DNA from 4 places in the Acetoanaerobium sticklandii genome. Region 1 is predicted to be linked to each of the others. Evidence: riboswitches for the same ligand, from Rfam matches in the RefSeq annotation. Region 1 holds a riboswitch; each other region holds the start of a gene.
The links. Region 1 has a riboswitch for S-adenosylmethionine ahead of metK (methionine adenosyltransferase). Riboswitches for the same ligand answer to the same signal wherever they lie in the genome.
Positions count from the first base shown of each region.

Region 2: linked by a shared signal. The riboswitch ahead of CLOST_RS00885 (homocysteine S-methyltransferase family protein) and the one ahead of metK (methionine adenosyltransferase) in region 1 are both predicted to bind S-adenosylmethionine.
Region 3: linked by a shared signal. The riboswitch ahead of CLOST_RS08375 (methionine ABC transporter ATP-binding protein) and the one ahead of metK (methionine adenosyltransferase) in region 1 are both predicted to bind S-adenosylmethionine.
Region 4: linked by a shared signal. The riboswitch ahead of CLOST_RS10815 (O-acetylhomoserine aminocarboxypropyltransferase/cysteine synthase family protein) and the one ahead of metK (methionine adenosyltransferase) in region 1 are both predicted to bind S-adenosylmethionine.

Region 1 is NC_014614.1:2,479,355-2,482,733, forward strand. It holds gene recD2 (SF1B family DNA helicase RecD2) at 1-1, opposite strand, end outside; gene metK (methionine adenosyltransferase) at 270-1,454, opposite strand; SAM riboswitch class I at 1,603-1,708, opposite strand; gene CLOST_RS11830 (phosphodiester glycosidase family protein) at 1,814-3,379, opposite strand, start outside.
Region 2 is NC_014614.1:166,270-169,648, reverse strand. It holds gene CLOST_RS00885 (homocysteine S-methyltransferase family protein) at 1-1,348, opposite strand, end outside; SAM riboswitch class I at 1,408-1,511, opposite strand; gene CLOST_RS00880 (GIY-YIG nuclease family protein) at 1,512-1,799, opposite strand; gene CLOST_RS00875 (TfoX/Sxy family protein) at 1,812-2,069, opposite strand; T-box leader at 2,404-2,627, shown strand; gene CLOST_RS00870 (argininosuccinate synthase) at 2,680-3,379, shown strand, end outside.
Region 3 is NC_014614.1:1,786,884-1,790,262, forward strand. It holds gene CLOST_RS08370 (methionine ABC transporter permease) at 1-207, opposite strand, end outside; gene CLOST_RS08375 (methionine ABC transporter ATP-binding protein) at 209-1,192, opposite strand; SAM riboswitch class I at 1,380-1,487, opposite strand; gene CLOST_RS08380 (HPr family phosphocarrier protein) at 1,583-1,849, opposite strand; gene whiA (DNA-binding protein WhiA) at 1,852-2,805, opposite strand; gene CLOST_RS08390 (NUDIX hydrolase) at 2,807-3,241, opposite strand; gene CLOST_RS08395 (gluconeogenesis factor YvcK family protein) at 3,347-3,379, opposite strand, start outside.
Region 4 is NC_014614.1:2,276,747-2,280,125, forward strand. It holds gene CLOST_RS10810 (homoserine O-acetyltransferase/O-succinyltransferase family protein) at 1-795, opposite strand, end outside; gene CLOST_RS10815 (O-acetylhomoserine aminocarboxypropyltransferase/cysteine synthase family protein) at 808-2,085, opposite strand; SAM riboswitch class I at 2,208-2,310, opposite strand; gene CLOST_RS10820 (ClC family H(+)/Cl(-) exchange transporter) at 2,406-3,379, opposite strand, start outside.

The DNA.
Region 1 (3,379 bases):
TAAGCATACACTCCAAATGTATTTTGAATATGATTTATTATAACATATACTATAAGCTCATAATCTTAACAATGTTTCAACAGATACAACTAATCGAATTTAAAAATTATATCGTATTTAAATTTTGAAGAAGCAAAATTTAAATATAAATAACAAAAGGATTAGTATACAGATTTCCCTGAGTACTAATCCTTTATTTTTATAAGCTTTTAAGCTCCATAAACAACTTATAATGGTTTAAATTGCTGAATTTATTATTTATGATATTTTTATAATCCAGCGTCTTTTTTAATGTCGTCTACTTTGTTTAGCTCTTCCCAAGGAAGGCTTACATCTGTTCTTCCAAAATGTCCGTAAGCTGCTGTTTGCTTGAATATCGGTCTTCTTAGTCCTAGGTCTCTAATTATAGCTCCTGGGCGAAGATCAAAGTTTTTAGAAATGATTTCAGAAATCTTTTCCTCAGCGATAACACCTGTTCCAAATGTATCAACTAGTACTGATACCGGTTCAGCTACACCGATTGCATAAGCTAACTGAATCTCGCATTTCTTAGCAAGTCCTGCTGCTACTACGTTTTTCGCAACCCATCTAGCTGCGTATGCTGCAGAGCGGTCTACCTTTGTAGAGTCTTTACCTGAGAAAGCTCCTCCACCGTGTCTAGCGTATCCACCGTAAGTATCTACGATGATTTTTCTTCCTGTAAGTCCAGAATCTCCTTGAGGTCCTCCGATTACGAATCTTCCTGTAGGGTTGATAAGGTACTTAGTGTTTTCATCAAGTAACTTGCTATCTACTATTGGCTTAATTACGTTTTCGATTAAGTCTTTTTCAATTTGCTCTCTAGTTACTTCTGGGTTGTGCTGTGTAGATATTACTATAGTGTCTATTCTTACTGGTTTGTCATCTTCATACTCTACTGTTACTTGAGTTTTTCCATCTGGTCTTAAGTAATCAAGAGTTTTGTCTTTTCTTACATCTGAAAGCCTTTTAGCTAGCTTATGAGCTAGTGAAATAGGAAGTGGCATAAACTCTGGAGTCTCGTCGCAAGCAAAACCAAACATCATACCTTGGTCTCCAGCTCCTACTGCTTCTACTTCATCTTTCATAGTCCCTTCTTTGTGCTCTAGGGCTTCGTCTACACCCATAGCTATGTCTGCACTTTGCTCGTCTATAGCATTAATTACTGCGCACGTTTCGAAGTCAAATCCATATTTTGCTCTATCGTATCCGATTTCTTTAACTGTCTGTCTTACTACTTTTTGGATATCTACGTATGCGTTAGTAGTTATTTCTCCAATTACCATAACAAGACCTGTAGTAACTGCTGTCTCACACGCCACACGTGAATTAGGGTCTTGAACTAAAAGGGCGTCTAGTATTGAATCTGAAATCTGGTCACACATTTTATCTGGATGGCCCTCAGTAACAGATTCTGATGTAAATAATCTTCTCATTTAATAAATCCTCCTCATCTCTAGCATTAAATGCTGTAAACCGTATCACTTGTATATGCCAAGGTGGCACATCGTACATAATGTAGACTTTTTTGCATTAAAAAGCCTCTTCATACACATACGCAGAAGAGGCATAACTACTAAAGTTACCTCATCTGCCAAGAATATATCTCGCAGGAATTGGCACCATCTCACATTGCTGTGCTGGTTGCCGGGTTTCACAGGGCCAGTCCCTCCACCTCTCTTGATAAGGTTCAAGAATTTATTCATTTATTGTGCAACGGATTTTATTTTATATTAGCCAAAACCATATGTCAATATGTTTTTGAAAAATATTTTTTACTATTTTTGTATCAGTTTTATGGAGTAAGCACAGGCTTGAATCCATATACCAATTTTCCATCTGCTTCAGCAAACTGAAGGTATTTTATATCTTGATATATATTGGTTTTTGGCATAGATGCATAGTCTACCACACTGATATAGCTTACATTTCCATCTACTCTAGAGGAAAAACTCTTACCTGAATATACGACATATACATTCTTAGTCTTTGCTTCTTTTTGGATGATTTTGTCAAATGCATTTTGGTCTATACTGTCTGCGGACTTGTCACTGCCTTGAAGCACTATGACTACATTCCCAGCACTTTTTGACATTAGTCCTTTTAAATAGTCCCATTGACCTTTTACTTTGTATACTCCGCCATTTCTGTTGTCCACGCTTATAAATGTTGTATTTCCAACGGTTTTATATTTATATGCCCCATTAAAGGCTTCCTTTGGCGCTGACACCGCTCCTAAAAATGCGTTATCCCCAGCACCTAGAGTCATTACAGCTTGGTTTGAGCTGGCTGAGCTTGCGAGCTTTGCCTTAAATGCTTGATCAATTATGCTTTCTCCACCTGACATGTTTCCAAATACTGCTGCTGTTCCTGAATCCGGAAGAGTTTGAACCATTTTAGTATCAGGTGCATTTTTCTTAAGTACTTCTACTGGAATTTTTCCAGTAACTCCTCCATATGAAGCTACTATATTTCCACTTCCTGATGAAGTCGGCGTGAAATATCTGCCATCAAAGCTCCCTGATATTCCTTCTCCAGAAACCTGAAAACTAGGAGTAGTTATGTCTATAGGATTTTTAGAAGCATCAAAGGCTCTTATAGCAAGCTCTACCTTGTCTCCTTGGAAAATAGTTTCATTTAGCACAGAAATTTCAATCTGAGAGATACTACCTTTTGGAGCTGTATTTTTGATAGTAAGCCCATTTACGAGTGACCTTTCTGCAGATGCCATAGTATTTTGAATTTTGCCGTCTGCCATCAGCTGAGTAGAGCCTCCTCCGTCAAGCATCATGGCATCCTTTGCTCCTAGCGCTTTCATATACGCTTGCATGTCTTTTTCATCCATTCCTATAAACGGAGATTTTCTTCCGTCTACAGTGACTATGAGCATTTTTTTGTCCGCTGTGATTCCTAGAGCTGTTCTTTGACTTTTTCCGCTCACACTCTGGGTTATGGATGTCTCTACTCCATTTTTAAGAAGCATAGTACCTCCACCTATTGCAGTTTTTATATTGTTGTAATTTAAGTTTATATCTGTTTTTAGCTTGACCTTTTCTTCTGGAGTAAAAGCTCCTTGAAGTACAAAGCTATTTGCTCCAGCTGCTAGTATCACGTAACCATTTTCAGGAATTGCCACACTAGGCTGTCCACATCTTACTTCTCTTACGATGTCGTTTTCTACTACTATCTCTGTAAGGTCAAAATAAGTTTTATTAGCGCCTGGGCTGTTAGGAGTGTATTCTTTAGTGTATATTACTATGTTTCCATAGTCTTTACTCGGTTTATTTATTGCTGATATATCTACATTTATACCTCTTGAGCTATTTTCTACTTGAATATTTGAATAAAGGTAAGCAAGAAG
Region 2 (3,379 bases), 400 kb from region 1:
GCTTTTCTGCTATTTCTACAGTTTCAGCTATGGTAGTTGGCAGTATTTCATTTTCTATGCATAGTCCTATCACACTAGCACCATATTTTTTTGCAAGAGGAAGGATTTCACTTAATTCCTTTTCGTCCAATGCAACTGAGTTTATAAGCGCCTTTCCTGCATAATTTTTAAGCGCCTCTTCTATGATTTCAGGCTCTTTGGAATCTATGCAAAGTACAAAATCAGAATTTAGCTGTCCACTTATCACTAGCTCCCTTGCTAATGCTTTTTTATCTGCTCCTTCTGCATTGACATTGATATCAATTACATCTGCGCCTTTTAAGCACTGCTCTGATATAACGCTTGTAAGCCCTTTTATATCAAATTCTTCCATATACAGCTTTACAGCTTTTCTTGCATGAGGATTAATGGCTTCTCCAATTAAAATAAATGCTTCTGAAGAAACCACCTTGCCTTTTGAAGCAAGATATCCATGAGAGCTTGCTTTATTCTCCTTAATATTTTTTACTTCTATGCTATCGACTAGCCTTCTTAGCTCTTTAGTAAACTCAGGAGTAGATCCACAGCAAGAGCCTATATATCCCATATTAAGCTCAAAATATGGCTTCATTTGATTTGCAAATTCACTAGCTGACATGCTATAAACTACATCTTCTCCTACAATCTCAGGCATCCCTGCATTTGGCTGAGCAATAAGCTTTACACTGGTATACTTTTCTATCTCTACAAGTAACTCAAGTATATCCTTTGGTCCTTTTGAGCAGTTTATTCCTATGGCATCCACTCCTAGAGCATCTAAAATAACTCCTTGGGCAGCTGGCGATACTCCAGTCAAGGTATAGATGCTGTCATAGGTCATAGAGGCGAGTATAGGAATTTTTATATTGTGCTTCTTAAAAATATCCTTTAATGCAATTATTCCTGCTCTTAGCTCTCCTATATCGCTAAAGGTTTCAAAGATTACATAATCAGGCTGAGATATAGTTATAGCTTCAAGCTGTCTGTAAAATATCTCGTACATTTCTTCAAAGCTCACATCCCCTACAGGCTTTACAAATTCACCTGTAGGCCCTACAGAAAAAGCTATCTCTTTGCCTGTAGTTTTAGCTAAGTTTATTCCTGCAACGTTAATCTCCATTACCTTATCCTCTAGGTCATAGCTTTTTAACTTAAGAGGATTTGCTCCAAAGGTATTGGTTGTAATTATATCTGCTCCATTATCTGCATATTCTTTATGTATCTGCTTGATTACTTCGCCTTGAGTTAAGTTTAACTCCTCAGGACATTCAAAACATATACTTTTGCTAATAAGCTGACTTCCAAATCCACCATCGAATATTTTTATCATTGCTCTCTCCTTTACATTAAAAAAAGCTTTCTCAAAGAGAAAGCCTAGTTATAAGTTTTCTCTTATCTTCCTGCTAAGCAGTTGGATTTAGCACCTTTTCAGCCTGGGCTGAAGGTTGCTGAGACTTCACAGGGCCATATCCCTCCGTCTCTCTCGATAAGAATCATACTATTGAGTTTTTAATTAATGCTTCTTTTTGAAGCTTTGAGAGTTTTTTTATACTGCACTCTCTTTTCATTGCACTGCTTTTTGTATCGTGCCTTTCCACATAAACCAAGCTAACTGGAAGCCTTGCTCTAGTGTACTTTGATGCTGTTCCTTCACAGTGAAGTTTAAACCTCATATCGATATCCACTGTGTATCCAGTGTACAAGCTGTTATCTTTACATCTTAGCATATATACATAAAACTGCCTAATATTTTTTTGTAGTAATTCTTCTTGTTTTTTCATTTAATCCCAGCTTTACTTTTTTTCTGAGTCTGCAAATCTCTTTAAATCAGCTTTGATATCGTCTGCCAGATCATGCCATCTTATCCCTTGTATAGCTCCTTCTAATGCATACAGGGTGTTAATGCAGGCATCTATATCATGCTCTTTTAATATCACATATGCAGATTTTGAACCTAGCTTTCTAAGCTCTATAGGAGTAGTTATTCCTGCATTTATTAATCGTTGCTCTAGTGTTGGTCCTATGTTTTCCATATCTGATAGCTTACTCATATTACTCTCCCCTTTTAATATATACTCTATTCATTCTATATATTTATTAATCTACCAAAATTTAATACCTCATATAATAAATCATCTACTTACTAAAAATATATATAATTTAAATTATATTAAACAAAATTTGCTCAATTGTAAACAAAAACTTTAACTTTTGTAAAAATATTTTAAAAAATTTTTAAGCTTTAGGAAAATGTTTTTCATAATAATTTCATGGCTATTCCCCGATTATTTATATATAAAAATAATTTTTTAAAACATAAAAATATATTTTTTGATGTTGACAAGTAAAAATTAAATCCCTATAATCAGAAAAAAACAAGTATATGCATATCCAGTGATGGGAAAAGTAAGCTAAGAGATGACTCCAGCGAGTCGGCACAGAGTGGAAGGCCGACAGTCTCACCTTAACCGAACAAGGGACCCTGAGGATGCCTTTTGAAATCAAAGTATGAAGGCACGGCTGTCGCCGTTAACGATATCGAGTGAATTGTATTAGTGCACAAATACAATTAATTAGAGTGGTACCGCGGATATAAATCCGTCTCTTTGTAATACGAAGAGGCGGATTTTTTTAATTTCTAAAATAATGGAGGAAAATATAATGAAAACAAATAATATAACTAAAAAAGATAAAATAGTACTTGCTTACTCTGGTGGACTTGACACTTCTATAATCATTCCATGGCTAAAAGAAAACTACAATGCAGATATAATAGCTGCTTGCATAAACGTAGGACAAGATGAAGATATGCAAAAGGTTCAGGAAAAAGCTATAAAATCAGGAGCATCAAAAGTATATATAGCTGATGTAGTGGATGAATTTGTAAAAGACTATGTATATAAATCGATTAAAGCAAATGCTCTTTATGAAGGCAAATATCTTCTAGGAACTGCTCTAGCTAGACCTTTAATAGCTAAGAAGCTAGTAGAAATAGCTCATATAGAAGGCGCTCCTTATATCTGCCACGGATGTACTGGAAAAGGAAATGACCAGGTTCGTTTCGAAGTAGGAATAGCAGCTTTTGATCCAGATATAAAAGTAATTGCTCCATGGAGAATCTGGGATATCAAATCCCGTGAAGATGCAATAGACTATGCAAATGCAAAAGGCATAGAGGTTCCTTGTACAAAAGATAAAATCTACTCAAGAGATCAGAATCTTCTTCACATCAGCCATGAAGGTGGAGATTTGGAAGATACTAAAAACGAACACAAAGCAGATATCCTTTACATGATGACAAAAACTCTTGAAAAGGCTTCAGATGAAGCAGAATATGTAGAGCTTACCTTTGATAAAGGCG
Region 3 (3,379 bases), 690 kb from region 1:
AATTACAAAGGGAATCGATCTTGTGATATTTATAAGAATTGACAAGCTATTATAAATATTGCTGTTTGGTAGTACACTGTCTTCTCTTGTTATCACTAGAAGTATTCCTAGAGGTAGCCCCAGGATAACCGTAAATACAGTTGATATGAATACCATATATAGGGTTTCGTTAATTGATGGTATGAGTAAATCTAATAGTTCTATCATTTTATAACACCTCTGCCCGAACATCGTGATTATTTAAATAATCTATAATTGTGCTTAGATTGTCATGGCGCTTTAATTCCACAATCAAAGTTCCAAGTGGCTTTTCCTGTATATATTCAATGTTGCCTGAAATAATATTTAGCTCTAAATCAAACTTCTTTACGAGATTTGATATTATTGGATTTTTAGCATTCTCTCCCACAAAGCTAAGCTTTAATAGCTCTCCCTTATAATGCTCTTTATAATCTAAAGACTCTTCTTTAGAAAATATATCTGGGCTACAATTATCTTTATTTGAAAAAATATCGATTGTATTTCCTTGAGCTATAATCCTTCCATTTTCAAGCACCACTGTTTTATCGCAGATACTTTTTACCACTTCCATCTCATGAGTAATAACTACTATAGTTATATTCATTTCTTTATTAATCCTTTTAAGCATACTTAGAATTTGATTTGTAGTTTTCGGGTCAAGAGCTGAAGTGGCTTCATCCGATAATAAAATATCTGGTTTGCTAGCTAGAGCTCTAGCAATAGCAACTCTTTGTTTTTGTCCTCCACTAAGCTGTGAAGTATAAGCATTTGCTTTGTCTGAAAGCTCAACCCAGCTTAGTAATTCATTTACTCTAGCATTTATCTCAGATTTTGGAAGCTTATCTAGTTTTAGTGGAAATGCAATATTTTCATATACAGTTTTGCTATTTAACAAATTAAACCCTTGAAAAATCATCGAAATCTTTTTTCTGGTTTTCCTTAAATCCTTTTGATTTAAATCCATTATATTTATTTTATCTATATAAATTTCGCCACTTGTTGGCTCTTCTATTCTGTTAATGCATCTGACAAGCGAAGACTTTCCAGCTCCACTTAGACCTACTATCCCATATATCTCTCCTTTATCAATCTGAATGTTTATATTATCCAGAGCAATTATGGGTGTTTTGGAATCACTATATACCTTTGATAGATTTCTAATGTCAATCAATTTTAGCCTCCTTAATTTTTGATAATTAAATTGCAAATCGGATTTTGTCGACTAATCCACTTCTAAACAAATAAAAGCTCAACACCTTAATCTAACCAAAATTGCTTATGAATATAAGAAATCTTTTTTGAAAATAAAAAAATCTCTTTCACAAAGAAAGAGATTAATAAACTAAGATTTCAGTTATCTCTTATCTTTAGGTATGTAATAATACCTCAGGAATTAGCACCAATGCTGCAATGCAGCTGGTTGCCGGGTTTCGTAGGGCCAGTCCCTCCACCTCTCTGGATAAGATTCAGTTGTTTTATATCGTTTAGAATAATATGAATTATATATAGATTAATATCGTTTGTCAACACTATTAATCTATATTTTTTTAATTTTTTTATATTATGACTCTAGTAGTTTTACGTTGATAAGGTCCTCTATGGCAGAGATAGCGTTTTCCTCATCTGGGCCATCTATTATTATTTCTATCATCTCACCTTTAGATATCCCCATAGCCATAACTCCCATTATTGACTTTGCGTTTACAGTTTTTCCTGCTTTTTTTATCATTATATCTGATAAGAATTTGTTTGCAGTCTGAACAAAGAGAGCTGCAGGTCTTGCGTGTAATCCTATTTCATTTTTTATTGTAAGTTCCTTTGTTATCATTTTTACTTTCTCCCTTCTTTTAGTTCGTTTGCAATATCTTCTATTTTTTTCAATCTATGATTAACACCTGATTTTCCAAGTGGTTTATCTAGCATTTCGCCTAGTTCCTTAAGGCTTAAATCTTCATATTCTACTCTTAGCTCTGCTATTTCCTGAAGACTTTCAGGGAGGTAGTCTATACCTACTGTATTTATGATATAGTTTATAGCTTCTATCTGTCTCATAGATGCATTTACTGTCTTAGTAAGGTTTGCAGTCTCACAATTGACAATCCTATTTACATCATTTCTCATCTGCTTCATAATCTTAACGTCCTCTAGCTGAAATAGAGCATTATGTGCTCCCATTATGTTAAGTAAATCTGATATATTATTGCTTTCTTTGATATATACTACGTAGGTGTTCTTTCTAGGTACTATTTTAGCATTAAAATCATATGTATTTAGTAAATTTCTTATGTAGGTACTTAGCTCGTCATCTACAGTAACAAATTCCATATGATAGGTTTTTTCTGGATCTGAAATCGATCCCCCACCTAGAAAAGCTCCTCTAATATATGCACGCTTTGATTTTTCATCAGAGATGAAGGATTCAGGTATGTCGCTTTGAATAGTATAATCCTTACCGTCTTTTTTTAGTATACCTATTTCTACTAATATATCATTTGCCCCTTGTTCATATGATACAAACAAGAAATATGTATTGTTCTTTTTTAAATTCTTATTTTTCTTAACCTGTATTTCTACATGAATATTAAAACACATTTTTAGCAAAGAAAAAACTTTTCTTGCAATTGCAGCATTTTCAGTAACAACCTTGAATGACAATTTATTGTAGCCCATTAGCTGCAGGCTTCCGCTCATGCGAATTAAGGCAGCTAATTCAGCAATTCTAACATTCTTATCTTCAGGAATAATCCTTGAAAGCTCGTTTTTAACTTGAGTTGAAAATGACACTTTAATCACCTGAGTTATTATATGATTTTTTGTTAATTTCATCTAATGCAACTTTTATTATTTCCTTTTCGTCATCATATTTTGCCATCTCTAACACTCTATCTATATGAATGAACTTGGCTTCTATGAAGCCCTCTTCTCTTTGAGGGACTGTATCCATACTTCTGGAATGCATCAGATACCAATATACCGTCTTATGGACTCTTTTATTTTCATCCCAATTTTCTTTATAGGTGTAATGAATTTCTCCTAGATATTTGATTATCTCAGCTTTCAATCCACTTTCTTCAAACACTTCTCTTAGGGCGGCTTCGTCTTTCTTTTCTCCAGGTTCTACTTTACCTTTAGGTAAAACCCAGTCTCCATTATATTTTTTTAGGAGAAGGATGGCGTTTCCAAAAACAATGACTCCACCAGAACTTATTTCTTCCCTCATGCTGCCCCTCACTCCTTGTAAATTTAGTCTGCAAGTTTCTTTATAATAGTATACTATATATTAGTATTTATACAAATTCAAAATAGTAATTTACATAAATAAAAATTATAAAATACTTTGATTTATTTTAGAACTATC
Region 4 (3,379 bases), 200 kb from region 1:
ATTTTTAAAATAATTTCTAGGTATACTTGGATTTATCCCTTTACTTAAGTCTCTTATATACTCGTTGTAAAGTGTATCGGTATCATATTCTCCATGTCCTGATATAAAAACAAATCTTTCATCTACACTAGAAGATATGCATACACCAGCCTCATCTGAACGTGCTAGGATTTTTAAATCTGGAACCTTTCTAAGCTCAGCTTCTTCGTTTTCAGTATTTCTCGACTGAGGATAGAAAAAATTATCATCTAGACCTCTAGTTAGCTTTGAATCCTCAGCTAGTTCATATTCAAATACTCCGCTTAGCTTTGAACCTAGATTCCTTTTTTGTACACCGTAGTAATAATATAAAGCCGCCTGAGATGCCCAGCATATGAATAAGCTCGAGTAAACATGTGTACGGGCAAACTCGAATAGCTCCTTTAATTCATCCCAGTAATCAATCTCTTCAAACTCCAAATGCTCAACTGGAGCTCCTGTTATGATAAGTCCATCGTATTTATTATTTTTAATTTCGTTTAAGGTTTTATAGTTTTTAGTAAGGTACTCCATATCGGTGTATTTACTTTTTCTGCTTTTTGTTCTTATTAAATCAAGCTCTATCTGAAGAGGCGTATTAGAAAGCGCCTTCATCAGATGGATTTCTGTTTCTTTTTTGTTAGGCATTAAATTGACTATACCTATTTTCAGAGGTCTTATATCCTGAGTCGTTGCTCTTAGCTCTGGAATCTGAAAAATATCCTTGTCGTAAAACTCCTTTAGTAGGTCCGTATTAGTAGAATTTATTATAGGCAAGACTATTCCCCCTTACGCCTGAGCTTTTAGTGCTTGGTATAAATCATCGCAGATATCCTTTGGATTTTCGATTCCTACAGATAGCCTAATCATCTCAGGAGCAATCCCAGCTTTAATCTGCTGCTCTTCACTTAGCTGTCTATGAGTCATGCTAGCTGGATGAAGCACATGAGTTCTTAAATCTCCTACATGAACTACAAGACTTGCTAGCTTGACAGAATTAATAAATAGCTTGGCTTTATCTACTCCGCCTTTCACTCCAAATGATATAACTCCAGAAGCGCCTTTAGGAAGATATTTTTCAGCAAGCTTGTAGTCTTTTGAATCTTCTAGCTTCGGATAGTTCACCCATGCAACCTCATCTAGGCTTTGAAGAAACTTCGCAACCTCTAGAGCATTGTCACTGTGTCTTTGCATTCTAAGAGCCAAGGTTTCTGTTCCTAAATTAATTAAAAATGCATTATTGGGACTCATCGTAGAGCCTAAATCTCTAAGAAGCGATGCTCTTGCCTTTACGATGAAGGCTTGGTTTCCAAAAGTCTCTGTATAGCTAAGCCCATGATATGCTAGGTCTGGCTGAGTAAGGCAATCAAAGTTCCCATTGTTCCAATCAAAATTACCACTATCTACTATCACGCCACCTAGACTAGTTGCATGACCGTCTAAATACTTCGTAGCGGAATGAGTAACTATATCAGCTCCATGCTCTATCGGTCTGCATAAATAAGGTGTAGCAAAGGTATTGTCCACAACAAATGCCAATTTATTATCATGTGCGGCTTTTGCAAAAGCCTCTATATCAAGTACCTCTACACCAGGATTTCCTAACGTTTCTGCAAATAGCAGCTTTGTTTTAGAATTTACATGTTTTGCAATCTCTTTAGGCTCTATTGTGCATGGAAGTATAGTTGCCTCAATTCCCATACGCTTTAAAGTAGAAGTAAACAACGTATGGGTTCCACCGTATAGATTTGAAAGGCAGATAAAATTATCTCCTGCGCTACACAAAGTAAAAATAGCAAAGAAATTTGCTGATTGCCCTGAAGCAACCCCAAGAGCCCCTACTCCGCCTTCTAAAACAGTCAGCTTTTTTTCCAAAACCTCTACAGTTGGATTACTGATTCTGGAATACATATGACCTACTGCTGATAAATCAAATAAAGCTGCAACCTGATCTGCATCATCGTACTTGTAAGTAGTTGACTGCACTATAGGAGCTACTCTTGGCTCTCCACTTTTTGGTTCATAGCCTGCCTGTACACACTGAGTTTCTACACTGTAATTCTTCATTAATATCCTCTCCTTTTCATATTGAGAGTCTGAGAAATTAAAAAAGCCGCACAAAGTGCGGCTTTATGATTTTAAATAAATAAAATCAACAAATCTAAATACAAAAATAGACTTGTAGGCTACACTTATCTCTCAGACTATTGTCTGCTGGAATTAGCACTCGGTTTTATATAAAACCCTTGCCTGGTTTCGTAGGGCCAGTCCCTCCACCAATCTTGATAAGCAACTTTTATTAAGTTTGATTTTTATAATACACTGTTCTAGGATAAATTGCAAGTATTTTTTTAAATTATTAAATCGTTAGCTTCAGTCACTTTTTTCTAAGGGCGTAAATTCAATTTTTCTAATTTTTCTCTTATTTTAGACTCACAATTAATATCTGTTAATACAACCAAATAATCTCCCACCATAATTTTAGTATCTCCTTTTGGAATAAGTTCTACTTCTCCTCTTTTTATAGCGACGAGAAGAGATTTTCCTGGCCAATGTAAATCTTTTACCAAAGAATTTTCAAAAACAGAGTCATGCTGAACTATTATTTCTACAAGAATTTTATTAATATGTTCTTTCTCATCTTCTGGATGTTCTTGAACTATTAAATTATCAAGTAATTTATCATATACTGGAGGACTATTTAAAAGCTCTGCCACTATGTATGCTGTAATTGAAACAACTGTGAGTGAAAGCAAATGGTTGAAAGAACCTGTCATTTCCATTATTAAAACTATACCAGTTATAGGTGCTCTTACAATAGCCGTAAAATATCCAGCCATAGCAAGGATAATAAAATTATTAAAAAGACTCTCATCAAAAATTCCATTTCCTATCATTACATGTCCAAAGATACTTCCAATAGTTGCACCTAAAATAAGTAAAGGAAAAAATATACCACCAGGAGCTCCTGATGCAAAACTTAACATCGAAAAAATAAATTTAACTATTAAGATTAAAACAAGAAAACTAATACCATTTTTAAGATTTAGATATTCTATAATCTTATGGCCTCCTCCTGTTGCAAGTGGAAAAACTAAACCTAGAAATCCTGCTAGAATAAAAGGAATTATTATTTTTGTTCTTATATTAAGAAAAGTTAATTTTTTATAAAATTTTTGAGTTTTAAATAAAGTATAATTATAGATAGCTCCAGAAATCCCCAAAACAATTCCTAAAAATATAAGCATTAAGTATCCATTAAGTGGTACTGTTTGGCTTACTGGAAAATTAAAAACTGGATTCATACCAAAAACTTTTTTCGAAATAAAGTCTGCAGTTACTGCAGCAGAAATAGTCGATA